Linked DNA regions of Chryseolinea soli. Each later gene encodes a partner of the first gene's protein in a complex. Links are inferred from orthologs where the notes say so. Each region holds a gene or a part of one and is shown on either strand. Other genes may lie near its edges.

The links.
Region 2: D4L85_RS10800 (region 1) and scpB share a complex: the UniProt entries of both Bacillus subtilis proteins name them as parts of the cohesin-like complex. The link is inferred for Chryseolinea soli from one-to-one orthologs.

The regions. Positions count from the first base shown.
Region 1 is NZ_CP032382.1:2,497,494-2,503,972, reverse strand. Bases 2,234-5,053 are described here. They hold D4L85_RS10800 (segregation and condensation protein A), read left to right. Parts: upstream 2,234-3,171; coding sequence 3,172-3,936; downstream 3,937-5,053. Other genes in these bases: D4L85_RS10795 (creatininase family protein), read right to left, coding at 4,310-5,053; dxs (1-deoxy-D-xylulose-5-phosphate synthase), read right to left, coding at 2,234-3,031. Also shown: D4L85_RS10815 (hypothetical protein), read right to left, coding at 1-229; D4L85_RS10810 (alpha/beta fold hydrolase), read right to left, coding at 330-1,103; more of dxs, read right to left, coding at 1,118-2,233; more of D4L85_RS10795, read right to left, coding at 5,054-5,071; D4L85_RS10790 (lytic transglycosylase domain-containing protein), read right to left, coding at 5,199-6,137; D4L85_RS10785 (DUF5686 family protein), read right to left, coding at 6,265-6,479. UniProt on the Bacillus subtilis protein: Participates in chromosomal partition during cell division. May act via the formation of a condensin-like complex containing Smc and ScpB that pull DNA away from mid-cell into both cell halves.
Region 2 is NZ_CP032382.1:1,877,132-1,883,754, forward strand. The notes cover bases 2,012-4,975. They hold scpB (SMC-Scp complex subunit ScpB), read left to right. Parts: upstream 2,012-3,172; coding sequence 3,173-3,778; downstream 3,779-4,975. Other genes in these bases: D4L85_RS08095 (isoaspartyl peptidase/L-asparaginase family protein), read right to left, coding at 2,012-2,095; D4L85_RS08100 (TraR/DksA family transcriptional regulator), read left to right, coding at 2,682-3,080; D4L85_RS08110 (pseudouridine synthase), read left to right, coding at 3,765-4,975. In the rest of the region: D4L85_RS08085 (lamin tail domain-containing protein), read left to right, coding at 1-545; D4L85_RS08090 (3-hydroxyacyl-ACP dehydratase FabZ family protein), read right to left, coding at 596-1,006; more of D4L85_RS08095, read right to left, coding at 1,064-2,011; more of D4L85_RS08110, read left to right, coding at 4,976-5,468; D4L85_RS08115 (sensor histidine kinase), read right to left, coding at 5,472-6,623. UniProt on the Bacillus subtilis protein: Participates in chromosomal partition during cell division. May act via the formation of a condensin-like complex containing Smc and ScpA that pull DNA away from mid-cell into both cell halves.

The DNA.
Region 1 (6,479 bases):
GTTCGCCGATGTTGGCGTTAGCGTAGAAGCAGCATCCGATGATGAGGATAATAGCAGCTATCCAGAGCGTTCTGATCTCGCTTTTGTTGATGAAATCGTACTTCACCTTGGCGTCATTCATGGTCGCCAGACGAATCACGTGGTAGATTACGATCAAGATTGAGATTGCCCACGCGACATAAGCAATGTTTTTGGCCATTGCGTTCCATGCGTCAAAATTTCCTTCCATAGAATCGGATTGGTTATTAGTATTCTTAATAGCAAATATAATTTCCTCTTTTCTTTAAACCTAGCAAAGGGTTGTAGTTAATGTCGCCAAAATGCCGTTTTCAATCTTTGAAATGTGATATTTTGCCCAAAAAGTCCCTGATAATAGCGGCTGTCTGTTCAGGTTTCTCGAACATGCCCATGTGGGCCACATCCTGAAGCAGGTGATTTTCAGGTTGTTGACAGAGCTTCGACTGCTCCAGAACGGTCTGCACCGGGATCCCGCCATCCTTTTCGCCGGCAATAAATAAAGTAGGGTTTTTGAAATTTTTTAACGTTTTGAGTTGTTCAGGGCGGTCACGCATGGCAATGGTGTAGCCTTTCACCGCATCGGCTGTCGCCTGGACCGACAGCTTGCGCACCTGGGGAATGGCGGGATGATCGGGGCGGGCAAAAAGCGGCGGAATAAAATTGGACGTGAAAGGTTCCGCGCCGTGCTGATCCACAAATTCCACGACCTTCGTCCGGGAATATTTTTTCTCTGCCGAATCGGCATAGGCTGTGGAGTGAAAAAGTCCGAGGCCTGCAAAACGCACGGGATTTTTTTCGACCATCGCCAGGGCCACGTAGCCGCCCAGCGAATGGCCAATGACCACGCTGTTGTGAATTTCTTTTTCCGCGCAAAAATTCAGGACTTCCAGGGCCACGTCGGCGATGGAAAATGCCTGTGGCAATATGGGGGTCTTGCCAAAACCGGGGAGATCGGGTGTGATGACGCGGCAGGAGTCGGCCAAGCGCGGGGCAAAATCGTTCCACACCTCTTGGTGCATCGGGAAACCATGCAGGAGTATCACTGGTCGTCCTTGTCCACGTTCCTGGAAAAAAATTCTGCCCATCAAACGTCGTGTTGCTATGCGTGTTCCAACATGCCGATCACGGCTTTTTCGATGCCATCGGGATCGAAGCCGCTCTCGCGGTGAAGTTCGTATTGTTCGCCGTGTTCCACGATGCCATCGGGAATGCCGAGGCGTTTCACGTCTGCGTGATAGTGGTGGTCGGCCATGAATTCCAGCACGGCGCTTCCAAAACCACCCTGCACGCAGCCGTCTTCCACGGTGAGCACTTTTTTGTAGGTCGAAAATATTTCGTGGAGCATGGCCTCGTCGAGCGGTTTCACAAAGCGCATGTCGTAGTGCGCCACCTCGATGTGTTGGGCTGCCAGGCGCTCGCACACCTCGACGGCATAGTTGCCGATGTGGCCGATGGTGAGGATGGCCAGTTCTTCGCCGGCACGGATCTTACGCCCGGTGCCGATCTTGATCTCCTCCATGGGTGTACGCCAATTGGGCATGACGCCCTGGCCACGGGGATAGCGGATGGAAAAGGCTTGCTCGGTGCGCGGTAGCTGTGCCGTGAACATGAGGTTTCGCAGCTCCGCTTCGTTCATCGGCGCAGCCACGATCATGTTGGGCAAGCACCGGAAGTAGGCCAGGTCATAAGCACCGTGGTGCGTAGGGCCGTCGGCTCCTGAAAATCCAGCGCGGTCGAGGAAGAAATTCACCGGAAGGTTCTGAATGCAGACGTCGTGGATCACCTGGTCGTAGGCGCGCTGCATGAACGTGCTGTAGATGTTACAGAACGGAATGAGACCTTGCGTGGCCAGACCAGCCGAAAAAGTGACGGCGTGTTGCTCAGCAATGCCTACGTCGAAGGCGCGCTCGGGCATTTCCTTCATCATGATGTTGAGGGACGAGCCGGAAGGCATGGCGGGCGTGATGCCCATGATCTTGTCGTTGGCCTTGGCAAGCTCTACGATGGTGTGGCCAAAAACGTCCTGGTATTTGGGTGCTTGGGGGACGCTGTATATTTTTTTGTGGATCTCTCCCGTGATCTTATCGAATGTGCCGGGTGCGTGCCAGGTGGTGGCGTTGCCTTTTTCTGCGGGCGCGTAGCCCTTTCCTTTTGTGGTGATGCAATGCAGAATTTTCGGACCCTTGATGTTTTTCAGGTCGTTGAGTACGGCTACGAGGTGATTGACGTCGTGACCATCTACGGGACCAAAATATCTCAGGTTGAGCGATTCGAAGAGGTTGCTTTGGCTGAGCAGCGTGCCCTTGATGCCGTTCTCCACCTTTGAAACGATCTCCTGGGCGCTTTTGCCAAACATGGAAAGTTTGCCCAGCAGGTTCCAGACTTCGTCCTTCAGTTTGTTGTAGGTGCGGCTGGTGGTGATGTCGGTGAGATAATCTTTCAGGGCGCCCACGTTGGGGTCGATCGCCATGCAGTTATCGTTGAGGATAATCAGGACGTTGGTGTCGGAAACGCCGGCGTGATTGAGGCCTTCGAAGGCCATGCCGCCCGTCATGGCGCCGTCGCCGATGACGGCTACGTGCTGTTTATCTTCAATTTTGAGGTATTGCGATGCGGCGGCCATCCCCAGGGCTGCGGAAATGGATGTGGACGAGTGGCCTACGCCAAAGGTATCGTATTCGCTTTCTTTTCTTTTGGGGAAGCCGGAAAGGCCTTTGTAGAGGCGGTTGGTGTGGAATTGGTCGCGGCGGCCGGTCAGGATCTTGTGTCCGTAGGCCTGGTGGCCCACATCCCAGACCAGTTGGTCGTAGGGGGTGTTGAGCACGTAGTGGAGGGCCACCGTGAGCTCGACCACGCCCAGGCTGGCCCCAAAATGGCCGCCATACACGGAAACGTTGTCAATGATGAAGTGGCGGAGATCTTCGCAAAGTTGCACCAACTGCGCCTGATCAAGTTTTTTGATGTCGTCCGGGCTATTTATACCGGCCAATAATTTTCCGGGGGTTATCAGCATAGTATTTGTTCAAAGGACCCTAACAGTGGTACAAGCTAAGTGTTCTATCGAGCTTTTCAACGCCAAACAGGCCACAAAGTTAGTTATTTCTACCCTATCCATTTTTATTGTCGGATTTAAATAAATTTGTGGCCATTCTTATGACAACGCAGGAAAACTTTGAAGTAAAACTTCCCCTTTTTGAAGGTCCTTTCGACCTTTTGTTGTTCTTTATCGAGCGCGACGAGTTGGATATCTACGATATTCCCATCGCCAAGATCACAAACGATTTCCTGGACTATATCCGCCAAATGGAGGCCCTCAACATCGAGGTTGCCAGTGAGTTTATTTTGGTGGCCGCTACGCTGATGCGCATCAAATCGAAAATGTTGCTGCCCCGCCCGCAACTGGACGAAGCCGGCAACGAGATCGACCCGCGCGAAGAACTGGTGAAGCACCTGTTGGAGTATAAGAAATACAAATCGGTGATCGAAAGCTTCCACAAAATGGAAGAGACCGAACTGATGAAAGAACGCCGCGGCAACCTGATGAAGGAATTGAAAACGCTGGCCGAGAGCACCAACGTGGAGGCCGAGTTGCAGGACGTTACGGTGTTCAAGCTGATGACCATCTTCGAAAAAGTGTTGAAGCGTTTTGATGCGGAAAAGAATAAACCTGTTCACCAGGTGATCCAATATCCTTATACCGTTGAGGGGCAAAAGAAACATATCGTGGATGAACTTACGCGCCGTCAGCGCATGTCGTTTACAGAGCTGTTGGAACAATATCCAACACGCATCGGTGTGATCTTTAATTTCCTGGCCATCCTGGAGATGTTGGCGTTGCAGATCCTGACCATCCAGATTGGTGAGGGCTTTGGCAATTTCTGGATCTCGAAGGGTGAGTCGTCGGAAGCGGTTCTTTAATTTTTCTTTGTTAACATTCTTATCGCACGTGGCCAATCCGGCCCCGTGCATTTCCTGTAGTTTTTAAGTCGCCGTATTTGTTGCGTGTTTTTTTTCGAAGCAAAGGCATTCCATACACCGGCCAGGGATAGAAGTGGAAAGCCCGAAGTGCGTGGGCCTGGGCGTGGACGGACTTGGAACGGATAGCCCGACCCTGAGGCCTCCGAAGGGGGCCGCCAAAATTTGTTTTACTTCGAAAGACTCAACAAGGAAGTATTAAAGGCATTGAACCGCGAAGGCGCAGAGGCGCAAAGTCAACGCAAAGAAATACAGAGGGCGCGGGTACGCAAAGAAGTCGAATGCTTCCTGTTCCTTGTTTTCATTTCAGCGTCCACTAGGCATACAGATCGGTGCGATCTGCTTTAGCCACCTCGATAAAAAATCCGGCTACTTTCTCTGTGACGGCTTTGAAATAGGCTGCTCCTTTTTCCGGTGTGGCCTTGCGGGGATCGCCCACGCCGGTGTCTTTGGTCACCTGCAGCCATTTGCGTTCGGCCCATGCCCAGCCTTCGCGCATCGCCGAGATCCGGAATTTTTTTGCTGCTCCATCGCCGGCTGTGGAAAGGGGTGCTACCAGTTCGGGGCGGAGGTGCATGATCACGCTGGTTTCCATTTCGCCGGCGTGGTCGTCTTTGTTCTCGAAGAATTCTTTTTGATCCAATGCCTGATACCAATTGCAGGAGCAAAGGAACATGTCGGGAAAGACCAGCCCCAATTCGCGGATCATGGTTTTGAAGTCGTTGCCGCCGTGACTGTTGAGGATGATCAGCTTGAAAATTCCCTGCCTATTCAGTACTGTGATGATGTCGCGCAACACGGCGAACTGCGTGCTGGGGTTCATGTTGATGTCGAGCTTGACATCGAACTGGCCTGTGTTTACGCCAAAGGGAATGGTGGGGAGCACGATCACGCGCGATCCACTTTCCCACGCGATGCGCGCGGCTTCGGCCGACACCTGATCTGCTTCGATAATATCCGTACCATAAGGCAGATGATAGTTGTGCGCCTCGCATGCCCCCCAGGGCAGCACGGCTACTTCGAAACCTGTTTCGTTAATCGTTTTCCAGTTGTTCTCGGCGAGGATGTACGGGCGCATAGCAATTTCTTTTTTTACGACAGCGAAGGTAAAGAAAAGCATGGTTTCACTCATGCAAATCACAAACCGCACGTGTAAAAAGCAGTGTGTCCGAAAGCTGCGAACAGGAAGTTGCCGGCGCGATCCGTTATGCCGGGAGGGCTATCCGGTAATGCTCGCCGCGTTTCACCGTGAGGCGATCTTCGCGGAGCCAGGGATTGTGGCGCTTCAACAATTTATAGTTGGTGCCCTGCGCTTTGGCAAAGGAGACAAGGTCTTTTATGGACTCGGTCACCTCGATGTATTTCAACGGTTCTTCCTGGTACAGGTGGGCGGGGTCGATCTTGAAGCCATAGCGCAGCGGGTGTTCGGCAATTTCTTTGATGGCCAGAATGCGAAACACATAGCGGGAAGTCTCATCGTTGAGATACAGATCGTAGTACGACTTTTCCTGTTGATCTTCCAAAGCCCGTTCTATGCCGCCCATGCCGCGGTTGTAGGATGCGGCCACGATGGTCCAGCTTCCAAATTTCTGGTAGGCTTTCTTCAAATATTTACACGCTGCCTCGGTGGCCTTCAGGGGATCGTAGCGTTCGTCCACCTCGTCGGTGATCTCGAGGTTCAATTCCTTGCCGGAAGTTTTCAGGATCTGCCAATAGCCTACGGCATCGCGGGGCGACACCACGTTCAATAAATTACTTTCGATGAGGGGAAGGTATTTGAAATCCTGGGGGATGCCATGTTTCTCCAGGATCGCCTGCATTTGTGGAAGCCAGCGGTTGGCGCGCTTGATGAGGAATATGGTGTTGCTGTGCAGGTAGCAATTGATCTGCAATTCTTTGTCGAGACGCTCGTGCACGTCGGGAATGCTGAGGGGCACGGGCTCGCCGGCAAAGGTCATTTCCGCTGGCACATCGAACGACACGGCGGGCAAACGCTGATCGGATTCATCGAACGGAACTTCGTACACGCCCTCGTCGGAGATGGCGTGTTCGGTGGTTCGTGTGGACACTTCGTTATAGGTGATGTATCCAAAAAGAATAATCAAAGAACCGATCGATAGAAAGTTGGAGAGGTTCATTTTCATCTGCGCTGCACGTTATCCCGGAAAAATTTGGAGACCCAAGATACTGATCAAACGCAATACCCCCCATATAATGTTCGACCGAAACCATCACGCACATGCCTTTCACCCTATTTTTCGACGAATCCCGTTATTGATCCGAGAATGAAACCATGAAATTGGAGGTGATGCCAATCCGGATTCCATAATCCAGGTATTTCCCATCCTGAAATGCTGCCGCCGCTTCCAAACGGAAAATGCGCAAAATGCCATCGATGGAATAGCCCACTTCGGTGTAGTTCTTGGACGTGGGGGTGGCCAGGTAGTTGACAAACACATTTTCGCGAATGCCGGCCAGGCGCACCA
Region 2 (6,623 bases), 620 kb from region 1 along the record:
AAGGATCGGTTGCGTTGCTCGACGACACGGGGCTGCTGATCGATCATTTCTCCTATACAAAAAACCTTCACTCCCCTTTCATAAAGGACGACGAAGGCGTGTCGCTGGAACGGATATCGTTCGATGTGCCGGCCTATGTTCCCACCAATTGGAAATCGGCCAGTTCTACTATCGGATTTGCCACACCGGGTTACGTCAATTCTTCGGCAGTGCCGTCCTTACTGTGGGACGAAAGCACCGTGCAAGTCACACCACCGGTGTTTGTTCCTTCGCTGGGACAACCCAACTTCACGCAGATTCACTATGCCTTCGCGCAAGGGGGCTTCGTAGCAAACGTGAACGTGTTCGACTTACAGGGACATCGCATCAAGACGATTGCCAACAATGAGATCCTGGGGACAGAAGGATTTTTCCGGTGGGAGGGTGATCGGGACAGTGGCGACAAGGCGCGGATTGGTCCGTATATGGTTTGGTTCGAGATCTTTGATGGAGATGGGAATGTGACAACTTTTCGGAAGGAAGTGGTGGTGGCAGCGAAATTTTGAATCAGGAGCCAGAATTAAGAGCCACTAGTCAATCAGAAGCGTGAGGGAGTTTATTGGATTCGGACGCAGGTCCAACTGGCTTCTACGATCTTTTCGTCGGCGTGGTAGCCGGTGCCGGTTTGTTTGATCAGTTTGGGGTTGAGGCGAAGGTTTTGGATGACCATGCGGAACTGTTTTTCATAGGGAAGTCCTTGGAAAAAGTTGGCGAACTCTATGGCGGCGAGGGCAAAGAGTCCGTCGGTAAAGCCAAGTTTTTTTACGCCCGCGCCACCGCATTGGGCCAGCGATTCGACCAGCACTACACCGGGGACAAAGCCAAATTCTGGGAAGCTGCCGTTCAGGAAGGAGTCGGCGCTACTGAAGGTTTTTATGCCGATGATCTCCTCCTTCGAAAACGAAAGTACTTCGTCGACATACAAAAAGGGATTCCGGTGTGGAATGAGGTTTTCGATCTCTTTCATAAGCATGTTTTACTCGTCACAGACAAAAAATATTCGTTGTCTAGCCTTGGGGTTGTGTCATTCCTTGAAGATAAAAACTTTGCCTTCGCCTTTCCGCGTGATGTAGCCGCGATACATGCCGGAAGTGCAAAACGGGAATGCGAAATTTCCCTGGCGATCGAGGACAATCGCGCCGCCATTGCCTCCCAAGGCGGGTAGCTTTTTCAGGATCACGCTGTCGGCGGCTTGCTGCACGCTGAGGTTGCTGTACTTCATGAGGCTGGCAATGTCGTGGGCGGCGCTGAGTCGGATGTAGAATTCTCCCCAGCCTGTTCCGGACACGGCGCAGGTGGCATTCTCGGCATAGGTGCCGGCGCCAATGATGGGAGCATCGCCCACCCTTCCGTATTTTTTGTTGGTCATGCCGCCGGTGGAAGTTCCTGCCGCCAGGTTGCCGTATTGGTCGAGCGCGACGCAGCCGACCGTCCCGAATTTTTTATCTTTTATGTACGGGTCGATCCATTGGGCCTCGCGGTTTTTTTCGTTGGCTTTTGCCTTGAGCAATTGCTGGTAGCGGGTGGAGTCGAAGAAGTAGCTGTTGGGCACGATGTCGAGGCCTTGCTCTTCGGCAAATTTCTCGGCACCTTTTCCCGTCAGCATCACGTGCTCCGACTTGGTCATGACCGCATAGGCTGCGGTGATGGGATTTTTGATGGTGGTGACACCGGCCACGGCGCCGGCCATGAGATTGCTGCCATCCATGATGGCGGCGTCCAGTTCGTTTATGCCTTCGCTGGTGAAGACGGCCCCTTTGCCGGCATTAAACAGGGGCGAATCTTCCATGATGCGAATGGCGGCGATCACGGCGTCTGTGCTCTTGCCTCCGCGCTCCAACACGGCGTAGCCCGAGTCTAGGGCGGCCGTGAGACGCTCGCGGTAGGCAGCCTCTTTTTCGGGTGTCAGATTCTCACGGAGGATGTTTCCTGCGCCTCCGTGGATCACCAGTGTGATGGGGCCAGGTTTTGCGTCGGCAAGTGCCCGTTTCTTCCCGTTTTTTAGCGTGCAGCCCAGGGCAACAACGAGTAGTAAAGGGAAAAGAAGTCTCACCATATACCGAAAACATGGGTTAAGAAGGCGGGGAAATTTAATCAGAACACCGGTTCGGCAATTAATTAAGTCAATATTTTTGTTTTCGTGCATGGACGCATAATTTTGCGCATCTTTTACCAAACGGAGAAAACCCATTATGGCTAAGAATAAGAAAACAACCTCGAAGGCAGCAAAGAAAGCCCCTGCAAAAGCTAAACCGGCAGCCAAAGCGAAAAAGACGGTCGCCGCGAAAGCTAAAAAAGCTCCAGCCAAGAAGGTTGTGGCCAAGAAAGCAGCCCCCAAAGCTCCGGCCAAGAAGGCAGTGGTAGCAAAGAAAGCAGCTCCTAAAAAAGCCGTAGCCGAGAAAAAAGCAGAGAAGCCCGTAGCGCTCAAGGTCGAGAAGGCCGCACCCAAGGTTGAAAAACCTGCGCCCAAGGCAGCTGTTGCCCCTAAGCCGGTTGCCAAAAAAGTGGAATCCGCTCCCAAGAAAGTAGAAAAAGAAAAAACAGATAGGCCGGTGCAATCTGCCCCCTCGGCAACCAAGCCGGCTCCGCCACAATTAAACATTTTTCCTGTGCCAAATCAGAGACCAATTGCGCATAAGCAAGTGAAAGTATCGACCGGTGAAGACAGAACGCGCTACTCCGAAGATGAACTGAGAGAATTTGAAACACTCATCAACAAGAAGCTGGACAAAGCCAAAGATGAGTATAGAATCCTGAAAGAAACCCTGAATCGCAACAACGACGAAGGAACCGATGCTACATCGGGTGGAAATACCAAAGTGCTGGAAGACGGTGCGGAAACTGCGGAGAAAGAAAATCTCAGCCAACTTGCCGCTCGTCAACAGAAGTACATCATGAACCTGGAAAATGCATTGATCCGTATCAAAAACGGCACCTATGGCATCTGCTCCGTCACGGGCAAGTTGATCCCCAAGGAACGCCTCATCGCTGTGCCGCATACGACACAGTCGATCGAAGCGAAAATGATGCAGCAGGACTAGAGCCGATCCCTTTCTCCATCCGGCGTTGCCGGATGGAGTGTTTCCCTTTTTACCCGGAATTTTTACCGTATCTTTATCAACGCTGATTACCCGTGGACTTTTTACAAAATCATATCGAGGCCCTCATCTTTTGCACGCCCACGCCCATCAAAACGGCTGACATCAAGGCGTGTCTTTCCGAAATGTTCAATGCAGACGTTCCGGAAGAAGACATTCAGGGCGCCATTCAGCGACTGGACGAAAAATTTCAGGGCGAAGAATTTTCTTTTCAGCTCTTCAAATCGTCTGGCGGCTATCAATTCCTGACCAAGCCAGCCTATCAGGCCAGCATCGGCATTATGCTGAAACAGCAATCGAAGAAGCGGTTGTCTACGTCGGCGATGGAAACGCTTTCCATCATTGCCTACAAACAGCCCATCTCGAAAACCGAAATTGAAAATATACGCGGCGTAAATTGTGACTATGCCGTGCAAAAATTGCTCGACAAGAGCTTGATCGAGATCACCGGTAAGGCTGACACTATTGGGCGTCCGATGTTGTATGGCACCACGCCCAAGTTCATGGAGTACTTTGGAATTAATGATCTCGCGGAATTGCCAATCCCGAAAGATTTCGTGGCAGAAGTAAACACGATTGGCGAAAATCCCGAGACCGAAACCACAACTACCCCAGACCCCGAACCCGATGCCCAGATCTGATTCCTCAAGTTCATCACGCGGCCGCAAAGGCCCCTCATCCAAAAGCACAGGGGGAAGATCCGCCGGCCGTTCAGGTGACAAACCCTTTAAGAAACCCGCTGGAAAATCGTTCCGGAAAGATTCCGATGGAGGTTCTTTTGCTGCCAAACGCAGTGCGAAACCCTTCGGCAAAGACCGCGATGACAAACCCGCTTTCAAAAAGAAAACTTTCGGTGCCGAAAGCGGCGCCAAAAGACCTTACAAGAAATTCGATAGCGACGACAAACCCGCTTTCAAAAAGAAAACGTTCGGTGCCGAAGGCGGTGCCAAAAGACCTTATAAGAAATTCGATAGCGACGACAAGCCGTCCTTCGGAAAACGAACCTCCGCTTCATCGCGCGGCGAGCGCCCTTTCAAAAAGGCAGGAGGCGAAGACAAGCCTTTCGGCGATCGGAGACGCTCGTCCTCTACAGGTCCTCGCGAAGAGAGACCCTACAAGAAATTTAGCAGCGAAGACAAGCCTTTCGGTGATAGAAGACGTTCGTCTTCCTCCGGACCCCGCGAAGAAAGACCTTACAAAAAATCCAGCAGCGACGACAAGCCCTTTGACGACAGGAGACGTTCTTCTGCTCCTCGCGAGGAAAGACCCTACAAAAAAAGATCGGATGCCGGCGACAAACCTTCGTTCCGCGACAAGGGAACTTCGCGTGGTGAAAGACCTTTTAAAAAGGCCGACGATGCTGAAGATCGTTCTGCAAGAAAATTCGATAGCGGCAATTTTGGCAAGCCTTACAAAAAAGCCTATCCGAAAAAAGACGACGAAAACGAGAAGCCCGTTCGACGCGAAAGAAGCGCTCCTTCCGAAAGAAGTGCGCCGCTGGAAAGCCGTAGTGACAGACCGGTAGAGAAATTCGACAAGGCCAAGATCGTTCGCCGCAAGCCGTCGGATAGCGCCAGCGCCGCCCCTTCCAAAGGCAACGAAGCCGAGGCACCGGCACAAACTGGAAAGATCCGTCTCAACAAATATATCGCGAACAGTGGTGTCTGCTCGCGCCGTGAGGCCGACGAACTCATCACCATGGGGTTGATCTCGGTGAATGGCAAGACCGTCACCGAGCTGGGCTATAAAGTAAACCCCGGCGACGAAGTGCGTCACGAAAACAAAGTGCTGCGCGCGGAGAAACCGGTTTACATTTTGATGAATAAACCCAAAGGGTTTCTCACCACCACTTCCGACCCGCAGGAACGCAACACGGTGATGCACATCATCGGCAACCACGTGAAAGAACGCGTCTATCCCGTCGGTCGCCTGGACCGCAACACGACCGGTCTCTTGTTGCTCACCAACGACGGTGACCTGGCCGACAAGCTCATGCACCCGTCCTACAATGTGAAGAAGATCTACAAAGTGGAGCTCGACCGCCCCATCACCAAAGGCGATGCGCAGACCATTCTCGAAGGCGTGAAGCTGGAAGAAGGCCGCGCCGTGGTAGATGATATCGCCATCGTTTCGGAAGATCGCAAAACCGTGGGCCTCGAAATTCACATCGGCTGGAACCGCGTGGTGCGCCGCATCTTTGAATCGTTGGAGTATCAGGTGGTGAAACTGGATCGCTCGGTGTATGCGGGGCTGAACAAGAAGGACCTCGGCCGCGGCGAATGGCGATTCCTGACGAAGGAAGAACTGATCCTCCTAAAGCACTATAAATAGGCTCTAGGCGTTCTCCAGCACAATTCTAAACGTACTTCCCTTTCCCAACTCGGAGTCGACCAGCACGATGCCTTTGATCTTGCGCAGGGCCTCCTGCACGATGTACAGGCCCAGGCCGGTGCCCTCCGTGTCGGATGAGGCGCGGTAGAACATGTCGAAGATCTTCGAGATATTTTCTTTTGCAATACCCCTGCCGTTGTCCTCCACGGCAATCTCCACCACTTGTTTGACACGCTTGAACGTTACCCGGATAAAGGGATTGGGCTGGTCCAGGTTGTGATACTTCACGGCGTTGGCCATGAGGTTGTTCAGGATGATCTTCATCTGGTTGTAGTCGCTCTTGAACAGGTGGCTGTCTTCGTTGTTGTAGTCGAGGGAAATCGCAGAGGCGCCTTTGTTAAAGCGGATGTCGTTGATGGTGTCGTCCAGCAGTTTGGTGAGGTCAAGCTCCTCCACTTTCAGGTCGATCTTTTTGCTACGCGACAAACTGAGAATATCGCCCATGACAAGGTCGAGACGTTTGATGCGCTCTTCGATCATGTTCATGAAGGTGCGCGCCTTTTCTTCCTCGAGTTCTATTTTTCCCAGATAGGTGAGCCCGAGAATGGATGCGATGGGAGTGCGCAGATCGTGAGAGGTGCTGGACAGGAAGCTGTCGAGTTCTTTGTTTTCGCGGTTCAGATTTTCGCGTTCGTCTTCCAGGAACCACATCACCATGCTCATGCCCATGAGACAGATCAGCAATAAATCGACGGCCCCAAACAAATCGAGAGCGTTTACTTTTATGCCCAGTACATTGAACAATTTGATGGTAAAATAATACAGTTGGTAGGCGCTGAAACTGATCAGCGAACCCGACAGCAATTGCTGGCCAAATCCCTTCGAAAATTTCTTGTTGGTCCACACCACCATGCCGGCCATGAGAAAGCCGATGCCCGTGATGATGGCGCGACTGCCGAAGCTCAACAAATAATAAGAAAACGGTCCCGACTGGCTAAAGGCCACCACGGAGAAGAAGGCCAGAATAGAAGAAGCAGCCAAAATCATATTGAATCTCCGGCGGGGGAAGGCGCGCTCATAGACCAGTTCGTAGGTGCCCCGCAAAATGAGGATGATCTGGAGAAAACACGACAACTGTGCCACCACACTGACCGC